DNA from 3 places in the Cytobacillus dafuensis genome. Region 3 is predicted to be linked to each of the others. Evidence: predicted binding sites of a transcription regulator. Region 3 holds the regulator's gene; each other region holds the start of a gene.
The links. The regulator LexA, encoded in region 3, represses DNA repair genes until DNA is damaged. The targets are predictions, from matches to a motif close to CGAACATATGTTCG.
Positions count from the first base shown of each region.

Region 1 (4,296 bases), 130 kb from region 3:
CCAAATGCCACATTTGTTTCAATCCACTTCCTGCGCGGTTCTACTTTATCACCCATAAGGGTAGTAACTCGGCGTTCCGCTCTTGCAGCATCATCAATTCTAACTCGAATCAATGTCCGAGTTTCAGGATCCATTGTTGTTTCCCAAAGCTGATCAGCATTCATTTCACCAAGTCCTTTGTAACGCTGCAGCATATACCCTTTTCCAACCTTTTTGATGGCGTCTTGTAGATCATCTTCGCTCCATGCGTACTCTATGATTTCTTTTTTACCAGTTCCTCTGCTTACTTTATATAATGGAGGAAGAGCGATAAAGATTTTTCCTGCATCCAACAGCGGCTTCATATAACGATAGAAAAAGGTAAGAAGGAGGACTTGGATATGTGCTCCGTCCGTATCAGCATCTGTCATAATAATAACCTTGTCATAATTGACATCCTCTAGGTTAAAATCAGCACCGACTCCAGCACCAACAGCATGGATAATCGTATTGATTTCTTCATTTTTAAAGATATCCTGAAGCTTAGCCTTCTCCGTATTAATTACTTTACCACGCAGTGGGAGAACAGCTTGGAAGCGTCGATCACGACCTTGCTTGGCAGAACCGCCCGCAGAGTCTCCTTCCACTAAATATAATTCATTCTTCTGTGGATTTCGTGATTGCGCAGGTGTTAATTTTCCTGAAAGAACAGCATCAGCACGTTTTCTTTTCTTTCCGCTCCTTGCATCTTCGCGGGCTTTACGTGCCGCTTCCCTTGCCTGATATGCTTTTATTGCCTTTTTAATTAACAAGGAACTAACGTTCGGGTTCTCTTCAAGGAAATAGGATAAATGCTCAGAAACTACCGCATCTACTGCTGAACGGGCTTCACTCGTTCCTAGCTTTCCTTTCGTTTGGCCCTCAAACTGAAGCAAGTCTTCTGGAACACGAACAGAAATTATCGCCGTGAATCCTTCTCGAATATCAGAACCATCAAGATTTTTATCCTTTTCTCTCAGAAGATTAACCTTTCTTGCATACTCATTAAAAATTCGAGTCATGGCCGTTTTCGATCCGGCTTCATGTGTACCGCCATCTTTTGTTCGAACATTATTGACAAAAGAAAGAACATTCTCAGAATATCCATCATTAAATTGGAAGGCAAAATCCACTTCTATGCCATTTTGCTCTCCTTCAAAGCTTACAACCGGATGAAGAATATCCTTTTCCTCATTTAAATATTCAACAAATGCTTCTATGCCATTTTCATAATGAAATAGTTCCTGAACGCCATTTCGTTCATCAACGATTTCTATTTTCATTCCTTTTAAAAGGAAAGCTGATTCCCGAAGACGCTCACATAATGTTTCATAGTTATATGTCGTTGTCGAAAAAATCGACACATCTGGCTTAAAATGAATGGTTGTACCTGTTTGATTCGTTTTTCCTATTTTCTCAAGAGTCGTAACGGGTTTTCCACCATCTTCGAAACGCTGTTCATACACAAAACCATCCCGTTTGATCTTAACGATAAGCCATTCGGAAAGAGCATTAACAACAGATGCCCCTACGCCATGAAGTCCACCACTTGTTTTATAGCCGCCTTGTCCAAATTTTCCACCTGCATGTAAAACGGTTAAAATGACTTCTGGAGTAGGTTTCCCCATACGATGCATGCCCGTTGGCATACCCCGTCCTTTATCTACTACACTAATTGAATTATCTTTATGTATTTTGACAATAATATGATCCCCGTAACCTGCTAATGCTTCGTCAACAGCGTTATCGACAATTTCATATACAAGATGGTGAAGACCCCTTGCATCAGTACTTCCAATGTACATTCCCGGGCGTTTTCTAACTGCCTCGAGCCCTTCTAGTACTTGTATGGCATCATCATTATAGTCAAAAGCTTCCTGATTTCTTGCCACTAACATACCCCTTTCAATTACTGCAACAAAAGTATTGCTAATTATGTTAATACAATCATAAACGTATTCGTCTAAAAAAGGTTTTTATCCTTTTATTTTGTAGATCACGCAATTACAGAACGAATGTTCGTTGTGTGTATTTTACCATATTTTTAATAAGCGTCTATGCTTTATTGTATCTATTTATTTTCATTTGGCAAATGGCTTTTTTTCTATATCGGCTGATTTAGCGGTTTTTTTAGAAAAGAAAAAACATGAGACCTATAAAGATCTCATGTCATCACTTTATTTTGTTAGTGCATGTTCTACCTTAATACAACGGTCCATGACCACTGTAAAATCCTTGTCCTTCAAGAAGTTATAAGCATCTTCGCTAATACAGCCAAGCTGAGACCAAAAGACATCGGCATCGATTTCAGCAAACTCCTTTGCCACTTCTAACAGATGCTCTGAACGTCGGAAAACGTTCACAATATCGACATGACCTTCAATTTCCTTCAAGCTCTTGACAGCTTTTACACCCAGCACTTCGTCTACAGTTGGATTAACTGGAATGATTTCGTAACCTGCGTCCTGCATCGCTTTAGATACCATATTAGAAGTTCTTTCAGGATTTCCGCTTAACCCAACAACCGCAACCCGTTTTGCTTTTTTTAAAATGACGCCGAGTTCATCCCGACTAGGAATTTCAATTGTCATACATGGACCCTCCAAAATTTATGATTACATAACATATTCCCATATTACCGAATATTGATATGTTTTACTAATGAATGAGAAAAAATGATTTTGGAAGGGGATATTTTTCATTTCAATACATAATTGATTCTAGTCTTTTGGTCAAACGTTTGATTGATTTATTTGATTCCTTTAATATGATATCCTTGTCTATCGTGTTCATCCTTCTATTTTCCATTAAAATTTTCCCATTTACAATGGTTGATTCCACATCTGCTCTTGTTGCAGAATAAACAATTCTTGAGATGGGATCAATATCAAAGGAAGGATATATATGAAAATCATTTAAATTTAAAATGGCAAGATCCGCTTTTTTTCCAAGCTCAATGCTGCCTATTTCATTTTCCATTCCTACTGCTTTTGCACCACCAATGGTTGCCATTCGAAAAACCGTTCTAGCATTCATAGCTGTTGGTCCATGAGCAGGCTTCTGAATGATGGCTGCAAGTCTCATTTCATTGAACATATCAAGGTTATTATTACAAGGGGCTCCGTCCGCACCAAGGCTAACATAGGAATGCGAATCAAGAAGGGATGGGACTTCAGCGATACCGGAAGCGAGCTTTAGATTCGAACCAGGACAGTGGCTAACCTTAACACCCCGTTCCTTAATGATTCTCTTTTCTTCTTCGTTCAGCCATACACAATGGGCAAGAATCAACCTCTCATTTGCTAGGCCGATACTATCTAAATAAACAACATTCCTCATACCATGTTCACGCTCTACTATCAATATTTCATTCGCATTTTCAGAGGCATGCGTATGGACTCTTACATGATATTTGGCTGAAAGGTCTCTTACATTTATTAATAATTCCTCCGTGCATGAGACAACAAACCTTGGACAAAATGCATATTGGATTCTGCCGCCGTCATGATAATGCCATTTTTCAAGTAAATCAACGCTTTTCTGAATGGATTCCTTTGTATTTTCTCTTAAAAGAACCGGGACTTCGTCTCCTTTATCCATCATGACTTTTCCGGCTAAAGCACGGATCCCGCTTTCGGCAATTGCTTTAAAAGCAGAGTCAGTATGATGAACGGTTTCCATATCAACAACGGTGGTAGTCCCGCTTTGTAATAACTCTCCAATGCCTAGCATGGCAGAATAATAAATAGATTCCTCGTCATGAGATGCTTCAAGCGGCCAAATTTTTTGCTTCAGCCAATCCATTAATTCCAAATCATCAGCCTGTCCTCTGAACAATGTTTGGCAAAGGTGAATATGTGTCTGGATAAATCCTGGAATTACTGTTCGGCCAGTTGCATCGATTACTTTGCTTGCAAAATGAGAAAGGTTTTTTCCGATTTCAACAATACGATCATCTTCAATATAGATATCCCCTTTTAAAATCTCTTCCTTTTCATTCATCGTTATGATTTCGGCATTTTTTATTAGAATACTTCTCATTTGAATCCTCCGCGAAATGGATTAGGCTCTGCTATCATTTTTTCATCAAAAGATAAAATCAAAGCTTTATAAAAATCGATAGAGCGTCTATAAGAGGAAATACTAACCCATTCATTTGGCTGATGAGCCAATTTCTCATCTCCAGGTCCATATATTAACGTCGGTATTTCACTTCTAGGATTGAGAACTGCTGCATCCGTATAGTAAGAAACACCTGAGCAGTTTGAGTCTATTTCA
Region 1 is NZ_CP042593.1:2,325,342-2,329,637, reverse strand. It holds gene parE (DNA topoisomerase IV subunit B) at 1-1,910, opposite strand, end outside; gene FSZ17_RS11030 (CoA-binding protein) at 2,196-2,609, opposite strand; gene FSZ17_RS11025 (5'-deoxyadenosine deaminase) at 2,722-4,059, opposite strand; gene FSZ17_RS11020 (M20 family metallopeptidase) at 4,056-4,296, opposite strand, start outside.
Region 1: parE (DNA topoisomerase IV subunit B) is a predicted target of LexA. The motif match lies at 2,027-2,040, and genes of this name have one in related genera.

Region 2 (4,296 bases), 2.2 Mb from region 3:
CTTCTTGACTTCCTCTAAAATTTTTACATGTGTTCCTTTTCTTCCAGATACGAGTGGTGCGAGGACTTGAAGCTTTGTTCGTTCCGGGTATTCAAGAATACGGTCCACCATCTGTTCTATCGTTTGTGAAGAGATTTCAATATTGTGATTCGGACAGGTTGGTCGCCCAACTCGCGCGTACAATAATCTTAGATAATCATATATTTCTGTTACAGTTCCAACGGTCGAGCGCGGATTCCGACTCGTCGTTTTTTGGTCGATCGAAATAGCTGGTGATAATCCTTCGATCGCATCCACATCCGGCTTATCCATTTGACCAAGGAACTGCCTTGCATACGCAGATAAAGATTCAACATATCTGCGCTGTCCTTCCGCATAGATTGTGTCAAAAGCGAGCGAGGACTTTCCTGAACCGGAAAGCCCCGTCAGCACAACTAGCTTATCTCGCGGAATGGTGACATCAATATTTTTCAAATTATGTGCTCTGGCGCCTTTTACTATTAATTTATCCATCGCCATGTCTACGTCATCCTTCCGCTTTCAACTCTAGAATTAAATCACGAAGCTCAGCTGCACGTTCGAAATTGAGTGCTTTGGCTGCTTCCTTCATTTCTTTTTCCATATCTGTAATAAGCTTCTCGCGCTCTTTCTTATTTAGCTTGCTCATTTTCGCTGAAGCATTGTATTCTGTCTGATCTTCCGCTGCATGTGTAGCACGGATAACATCTCTGATTTCCTTTTGAATCGTTTGTGGTGTAATGCCGTGCTTTTGATTATATTCTTCTTGAATAGAGCGGCGGCGTTTCGTTTCGCTAATCGCTAACTCCATTGAATTTGTGATTTTATCTGCGTACATAATGACATGCCCGCTTGCATTACGGGCAGCACGACCAATTGTCTGAATAAGCGAACGCTCAGAACGCAGAAAACCTTCCTTATCCGCATCTAGTATAGTCACAAGTGAAACCTCTGGAATATCAAGCCCTTCCCTTAATAGGTTAATCCCTACTAGAACATCGTATGTTCCAAGACGCAGCTCACGAATGATTTCAATCCGCTCCAAAGTTTTTACCTCAGAATGCAAATAATTCACTTTAATGCCGATTTCCTTTAAATAATCCGTCAAGTCTTCAGACATTTTTTTCGTCAAGGTCGTTACAAGGACACGTTCATTTCGTTTGATTCGTTCTTGAATTTCATCAATTAGATCATCAATTTGACCTTCAATTGGACGAACATCAATGGTTGGATCAAGCAGACCTGTTGGACGGATGATTTGTTGAATCATTTCAGGGGTGTGCTCAATTTCGTATGGCCCAGGGGTTGCAGATACATAGACAATTTGATTTATATGCTCTTCGAATTCATTGAACATTAATGGACGATTATCTAATGCAGACGGAAGACGGAAGCCATGCTCGACGAGTACAGATTTTCGTGCCTGGTCGCCATTGTACATTCCTCGGATTTGCGGCAATGTAACATGGGACTCATCAATGACAATAAGGAGATCTTCAGGAAAAAAGTCCAGCAGCGTATATGGAGTCGAGCCTCCAGGTCTTAAAGTCAAATGCCTTGAGTAGTTCTCGATTCCTGAACAAAAGCCCATTTCTCTCATCATTTCCAGATCATAGCGGGTTCTCTGCTCGAGACGCTGAGCCTCGAGCAATTTGTCCTGCGATCTTAGATCCGTAAGCCGCTCTTCCAATTCCTTCTCAATGTTTTCAATGGCTACCCGCAGCTTTTCTTCACGGGTTACGAAGTGTGATCTTGGAAAAATAGCCACATGATCGCGATCTCCTAGAATCTCACCTGTTAAAGCATCCACTTCACGAATACGGTCAATTTCATCGCCGAAAAACTCCACGCGAATACAGTGCTCATCCTTGGAAGCAGGAATAATTTCAACAACATCTCCTCGTACTCTGAACGTACCGCGCTGAAAGGCAATATCATTTCTCTCATATTGAATATCTACCAGTCTGTGAAGAAGCTGATTTCTTTCCATCTCCATCCCTGTTCTAATAGATAATACAAGTTCCCGATATTCTTCTGGAGATCCTAAACCATAAATGCAAGAAACACTGGCAATAATGACAACATCTTTACGTTCAAACAATGAGGATGTCGCCGAGTGCCGAAGCTTATCAATCTCATCATTAATACTTGCATCTTTTTCAATAAATGTATCAGTCTGCGGTACATATGCCTCCGGTTGATAATAATCGTAATAGCTGACGAAATATTCAACCGCATTGTCAGGAAAAAAATCTTTAAACTCACTATATAGCTGTCCAGCTAGCGTTTTATTATGAGCAATGACAAGTGTTGGCCGATTGACCTCTTTGATGACGTTAGAGATTGTGAACGTCTTCCCGGTTCCTGTCGCTCCTAATAAAGTCTGATGCTTCTTGCCTGAGTTTAACCCTTCTACAATTTTTCGAATGGCTTCCGGCTGATCTCCTTGAGGTGAATACTTTGAGACTAGTTTAAATTGGTCCTTCATTAAAAAGCCTCCCGATTAATTTTCTCTATGGCTCAGTTCATTACTATTATTTAACAAAGCGTTCTCTATAAAAACAAATCAGCCTCTACTTGCAATATCAGGACCTGATGTATACTGATTTGTCATTTTTTAACTAAAACTCATACAAACATTCTACCACAAAGACAGGAAAACAAACCACTAATATACGAACGAATATTCGTTTTTTTTAAAATTACCCAGACTTCCCCTAAAAAATAGGTTAATTCCTTTTGTTAGTAAGTGAAAATTATTTCTTGAATGAAAAAAGTTAATCAAACGATTGATTGATAGGAATCGAATAGATACTAATCAAACGATTGATTAATTTATGGATAGGATAGATGTTAATCAAACGATTGATTGATTTAGGAATCGAATAGATACTAATCAAACGATTGATTAATTTAAGGATAGGATAGATGTTAATCAAACGATTGATTGATTTAGGAATCGAATAGATACTAATCAAACGATTGATTAATTTAAGGATAGGATAGATGTTAATCAAACGATTGATTGATTAATTTAGGAGTCGGATAAATGTTAATCAAACGTTTGATTAACTCCCCAATTTCATATATAAGTAACAAAAAACCTGTCGATGCATTAATTTCGACAGGTTCTTTGTTATCGCAGATTAACGGGCAGTAAGACCCCCACTTCAAGTTTGTGAGAGAATCAAAGAAACCTAAGTGGGGGATCAACTGCCCGTAAAGGCCCGACGACGGACACGATGTCCTAGTCAGGCGAAAGCCACAGGACGTGGCGTTTTGAGCGTGATTGGTTCAACTAACCATCAGTGGGGGATGAAAGCCGACTAAGAACGCCACGTCCTGTGGCAACGTCGGCACTAGCACGTCCTGTGCGTCGAAAAACCCTCACTGATGGAAGTTTCACTTTATTCTACTTCGTTGTTTTTTCCTTGTTTTGCATAGTAAATATCAATTGCATTAATCACATTCGATTTGGCAATGCGGGCTGCTTCTTCTTTATTATTCTCTTCAAATGCCCTTAAAATAGCTTCATGCTCATCAATAGAGTGTGGAGTAAGAAAAATCGAGTTATGAAAGTATAGGCGTCGAACATGTGATTGAAGGGTTGACACAGTACTGGCAATATAAGAATTCTCAGTCACATTCACAATATTTTGATGAAACTCCTCATCTAGCTTCAAGGCAGTATAAGAATCACCCGTTTCTACTGCCCGAGCAAACATCGTGTTAATTTCACGCAGCTTACGAATGGTTTCTTGACTAATAATAGGTGCTGCAAGTTCAGTAGCTAAAGCCTGCAGTACTCCTAATGGGGGTAAAATTTTTGAAATATCCTCTTTGTTTACTTCCGTAACTTGAGTCCCCACTCCCGGATACATTTCGACAAACCCTTGAAAGCTAAGTAACTGCAAAGCTTCTCTAATCGGTGTACGGCTGACACCTAAAGCTTGTGCAAGATCCGCATCATTCAGCTTTTCTTTTGGATGCAATGTCCCGTCAATAATCCATTCTAGTATTTGTGAAAAGGCACGTTTTTTTGCTGACATTCGAGTTGGAGTAGAGTAATTAGTAGGTATCGGCATGCTAAGACCCCCTTGTACAAAAACTACTTAAATAATGATTTTATTATATTGAACTAATAATACAAATACAATATATTACATAAAAACACAATCCAGGGGTTTCAACTCTCTCGATTATATTAATATTTTTATATAATTTTATTTTCAGAAATATATTGCATAAGTATAGTTACTGTGTTATATTTTGCACATC
Region 2 is NZ_CP042593.1:4,413,009-4,417,304, forward strand. It holds gene uvrA (excinuclease ABC subunit UvrA) at 1-519, opposite strand, end outside; gene uvrB (excinuclease ABC subunit UvrB) at 527-2,506, opposite strand; gene FSZ17_RS21065 (GntR family transcriptional regulator) at 3,426-4,103, opposite strand.
Region 2: uvrB (excinuclease ABC subunit UvrB) is a predicted target of LexA. The motif match lies at 2,695-2,708, and genes of this name have one in related genera.

Region 3 (4,296 bases):
TTTTTAATTTATCTGGTGTTACATCATTCCCTTGTGGGTCGACGATTGTTACCCCTTTAAGAGTAGTTAACATAGATGAACGAAAGGTTTCTAGGTATTCTCTTCTAAGTAAGGATTGTTCCTTCGCTTCATCTTTTGTCAAACCAGTTTCTTTGGCCTTCTTTGCGAGTGCATTAATACGATTAAGTTTATCTTTTGGTAGCATATTTAAGCTCCTTTAAAATTTCATCGAATCCAATTGCCATGTTACTAAAAAAGAGCGCATTTGACAAGAAATGCCCTCTTACATCCTAAAAAATTTATTCAATGGCTGTTGAAATGGAATCAATATATTCTTGATATCGTCTATGCACGGTTGCCTTTGAAATTTTGTATCCAAAACCTCTTAATGTTGCTGTGATTTCTGAAAATGTTAATTCGTTTTTCCGTAATCGTACGATTTCTTCAATTGGAACTTCAATTCGTTCCCTTCCCGAATGGACACCCATATTTGATAAGTTATTTTCAGGTCTATATCCATTTTCAATAGCACGTTTCATACCACGTTTAATTTTAATATTATGCAGCTTTCGTTGGTATTCCTCTACAATACCAACTATATTTAATACCATAGAGTCAGATTCAGATAGCTGAAGCTCTCCATTGTGAGAAATACAATAAAGTAAAACCTCTTCTTTAAGAATACAATGAAGAATAGCGATTTTTGCATTACCTCTGCCTATCCTAGTTTCATCCTGTATTAAAACTACTTGAACTTCCTTTTGTTTAATAAGAGAAAGCAATTCTAGTATTCCATCTCTTTCTAGTTCATAACCACTTGCCTGTTCACGAATCACGTTAATAATTTCAAAATTATTTACCTTTGCAAGCTCGGTTAACTCTTCCTCCTGTCTAGAAAGTGATGTCTCCTGTGATTCTTTTGTTGTACTTACCCTGCAGTAGATAATTGCTTTCATAAATAATTCCTCACTATAAAAATTTATTAATTTTGAGAACTAGCTAATTCTGTTTGTTTTCTCACGCTATTATCCTGAACAACAGGAATAACAAGCTCATCACCTGGAAATATCCTTCCACTTGAAATCCCGTTATTCTGTTCGACCCAAACGACAAACTCTTTTACTGTAAGCGTGTGTTCATCAGAAAAATCCTCAGCAATTTGCCAAAGTGAGTCACCTTCATTGACGGTTATTTTAATATATTCACTTTTTCCTGGTCCACCAAGTTGAACAATCAAGATAAGAGCAGTAATAAAACTTAAAACGAATAGAATAATAGCATATGAATATAAGTTCCACAATTTTTTCATTGAAATTCACCTCTACGAGAATACATGTTCGATTTTTTCAATCATAAAACAGAACATATGTTTTTGTCAACAGAAATTCGAACTTATGTTTGTACTGTGTTGTTAGAGATGCTATAATTAGGTAAAGAAAATCATAAGAGGTGTAATTATGATGGCGAAATTATCAAAAAGACAACAGGATATATTATGTTTTATTAAAGATGAAGTTAGACAAAAAGGATATCCACCTTCTGTCCGTGAGATCGGAGAGGCAGTAGGACTTGCTTCAAGCTCGACAGTGCACGGTCATCTTGCAAGGCTCGAAAGCAAGGGATTAATTCGAAGAGATCCTACTAAACCACGTGCAATTGAAATTTTAGATTTAGATGTAACTTCACAAACACCAGATTATAAGATTGTAAATGTTCCAATCGTAGGGAAAGTAACTGCCGGTCAACCAATAACAGCCATTGAAAATGTCGAAGAATACTTCCCGCTTCCAGAAAGATTCGCTCCCGCAGATGAACAGGTTTTTATGTTAGAAATCATGGGGGAAAGTATGATCGAAGCAGGAATACTAGATGGTGATTATGTCATTGTCAAGCAACAAAGCACAGCAAACAATGGTGATATTATCGTTGCGATGACAGAAGATGATGAGGCAACTGTAAAAAGATTCTTTAAAGAGAAGGATTATATTAGACTACAACCTGAAAATTCTAGTATGGAACCTATCATTTTGCGTAATGTATCCATATTAGGTAAAGTAATTGGCGTTTATCGCAATATCCACTAAATGAATTAAACCGGGCAAAACTGCCCGGTCCTTTTTTGTTTAGCGAATAACCGATAATATAAACTCTATACTTTCTTATAATAAGACAGTTGGGAGGGCCGTTTCCCATGATAGGACTATCACCTAATTTTTATTAGTGAACCCTTTCTAATTACTCCGTTCATCCAATACTGCAGCTTGCTATTATCAAGCCAATACCCCAAATCAACTTTTTGCTTACATAAGTATTTCTATCTCTCCATAACTTTGATAAATAATATTTTCAAATTCACATAAACTATTGAGGATTATTTCTTGAATGAGAGGTGACTTTACTTGAAAAAAAATACTTTATTTGTCTTTGCCCTTTTCATTTTTTATTTTTCATTTTGTTTAACTACAGTAGCCCATACTCGTAGTCGTGAAGAATACGAAAAATTAGGACATGTTGTATGGGAAGTAGATACAAAAGAAAAGATCGTGGCTATAACGTTCGATGATGGACCTCATCCTGTCTTCACTCCTCAAATTCTTGACATATTAGCTAAATACAATGCAAAAGCTACATTTTTTGTAGCAGGTAATAAAGTAAAAAGATTTCCATCTGTTTTAGAAAGGATTGCAAAAGAAGGACACGAAATTGCTAATCACACTTATAATCATATTTTTAACAGAAATATTACATCTTCTACATTAAGTTCTGAATTAGAGCAAACTGATGAAATTATTCAGAGTATCATTGGTTATAAACCAACTCTTTATCGACCAGTAGGAGGTATGCACAATGATCTAATTATTAACACAGCTGTAAAAAACGGCAAACTTGTTATACTTTGGTCGTGGCATCTAGATGCAGAGGACTGGAAAAACCCTGCAGCTAGCCAAATATCCAGACATATCACTAAAGGAATCAGGCCTGGTAATATCGTTCTACTTCATGATTGGATTGGGACAGAATATTCTCGAACATCTCAAACTGTAAAAGGATTAGAAACTACTTTGAGATTTTTATACCAAAATGGATACGAATGTGTGACGGTGTCTGAATTGTTATTTCGTTCTGAAATAATAGATCAAGATTATTTTAATACCTTTCCTATAGAATAAAATAAAACTGAGGTTCGACTATTTCTCTCATTTTAAATGTACATGAACCTTCACTTGATTTTCTCCACGTTCTAAACACCTGACACATCTCATAAACTATAAAAAAATTATGAGGTGGCATTTGATAATGAACTTTCAAAACCTTTGTCAACAGTGCGCTCAGATACTTAACGGAAAAGCAAGTGTGAAGAATGGCATATGTTCAATTGAAATCACTCGTAATCTTCAAGTTACTATTCAAGGTCGCCCTAGTCGAGGTGAACTTCATGCTGGTATAACCTTTGAATCAATGGATTATGAAGGCAATGCACTTAATCTTGGAGAAGTTGTCCTTCTTGAAGAAGAGCTAACCCCTTTTGTTAATGTTCTTGTTAGAAATCGTTTAATCGTAAGTGCAATTCATAACCACTGGGTATTTACTAAACCAAATATTTTATATGTTCATTTTCAGTCTGTTGAGCCTCCATTAGCCTTTGCTCAAAAAGTTTCACAAGCTTTTATGGGTTTAAACAATTAAATAATATTTTTGCAAAAACCGGCAATTATGTCGGCTTTTTTTATTGCCTTTCTTTCCGATTATTCCTCAAAACAATATCCATTTTTTACGAACAAAAATCCTTAAAGATAAGTAAATTTCATCATTTGGCAGATACTATAATATTCCTAAAACCGTTAAACAACAAAAAACCCTCAATACCAATGGTATCAAGGGTTTAACTTATTAATACATCGTCATATACTGCTCGCGCTCCCAAGGATGCACTTGTGTGCGGAACATATCCCATTCAATTTCTTTTGCCTCAATAAAATGCTCGAAAATATGTCCGCCTAATGCTGAAACAATGACTTCATTTGATTTTAATTTATCTAGGGCTTCTGCTAGTGTTGAAGGAAGATCATCGATTCCTTCTGCAATACGCTCTTCTTTAGACATTACATAAATATTACGATCAACAGATGCAGGCGGAACAAGTTTGTTCTTTATTCCATCGAGGCCTGCTTTTAATAACACTGCCATCGCAAGGTAAGGATTTGCTGCCGGATCGACACTGCGAACCTCTACACGAGTGCTAATTCCTCTAGAAGAAGGAATTCGGATTAGTGGAGAACGGTTCTGAGCAGACCA
Region 3 is NZ_CP042593.1:2,199,166-2,203,461, reverse strand. It holds gene FSZ17_RS10420 (DUF896 domain-containing protein) at 1-205, opposite strand, end outside; gene FSZ17_RS10415 (YneB family resolvase-like protein) at 300-956, opposite strand; gene yneA (cell division suppressor protein YneA) at 983-1,309, opposite strand; gene lexA (transcriptional repressor LexA) at 1,461-2,084, shown strand; gene FSZ17_RS10400 (polysaccharide deacetylase family protein) at 2,436-3,170, shown strand; gene FSZ17_RS10395 (DUF1259 domain-containing protein) at 3,298-3,687, shown strand; gene glnA (type I glutamate--ammonia ligase) at 3,892-4,296, opposite strand, start outside.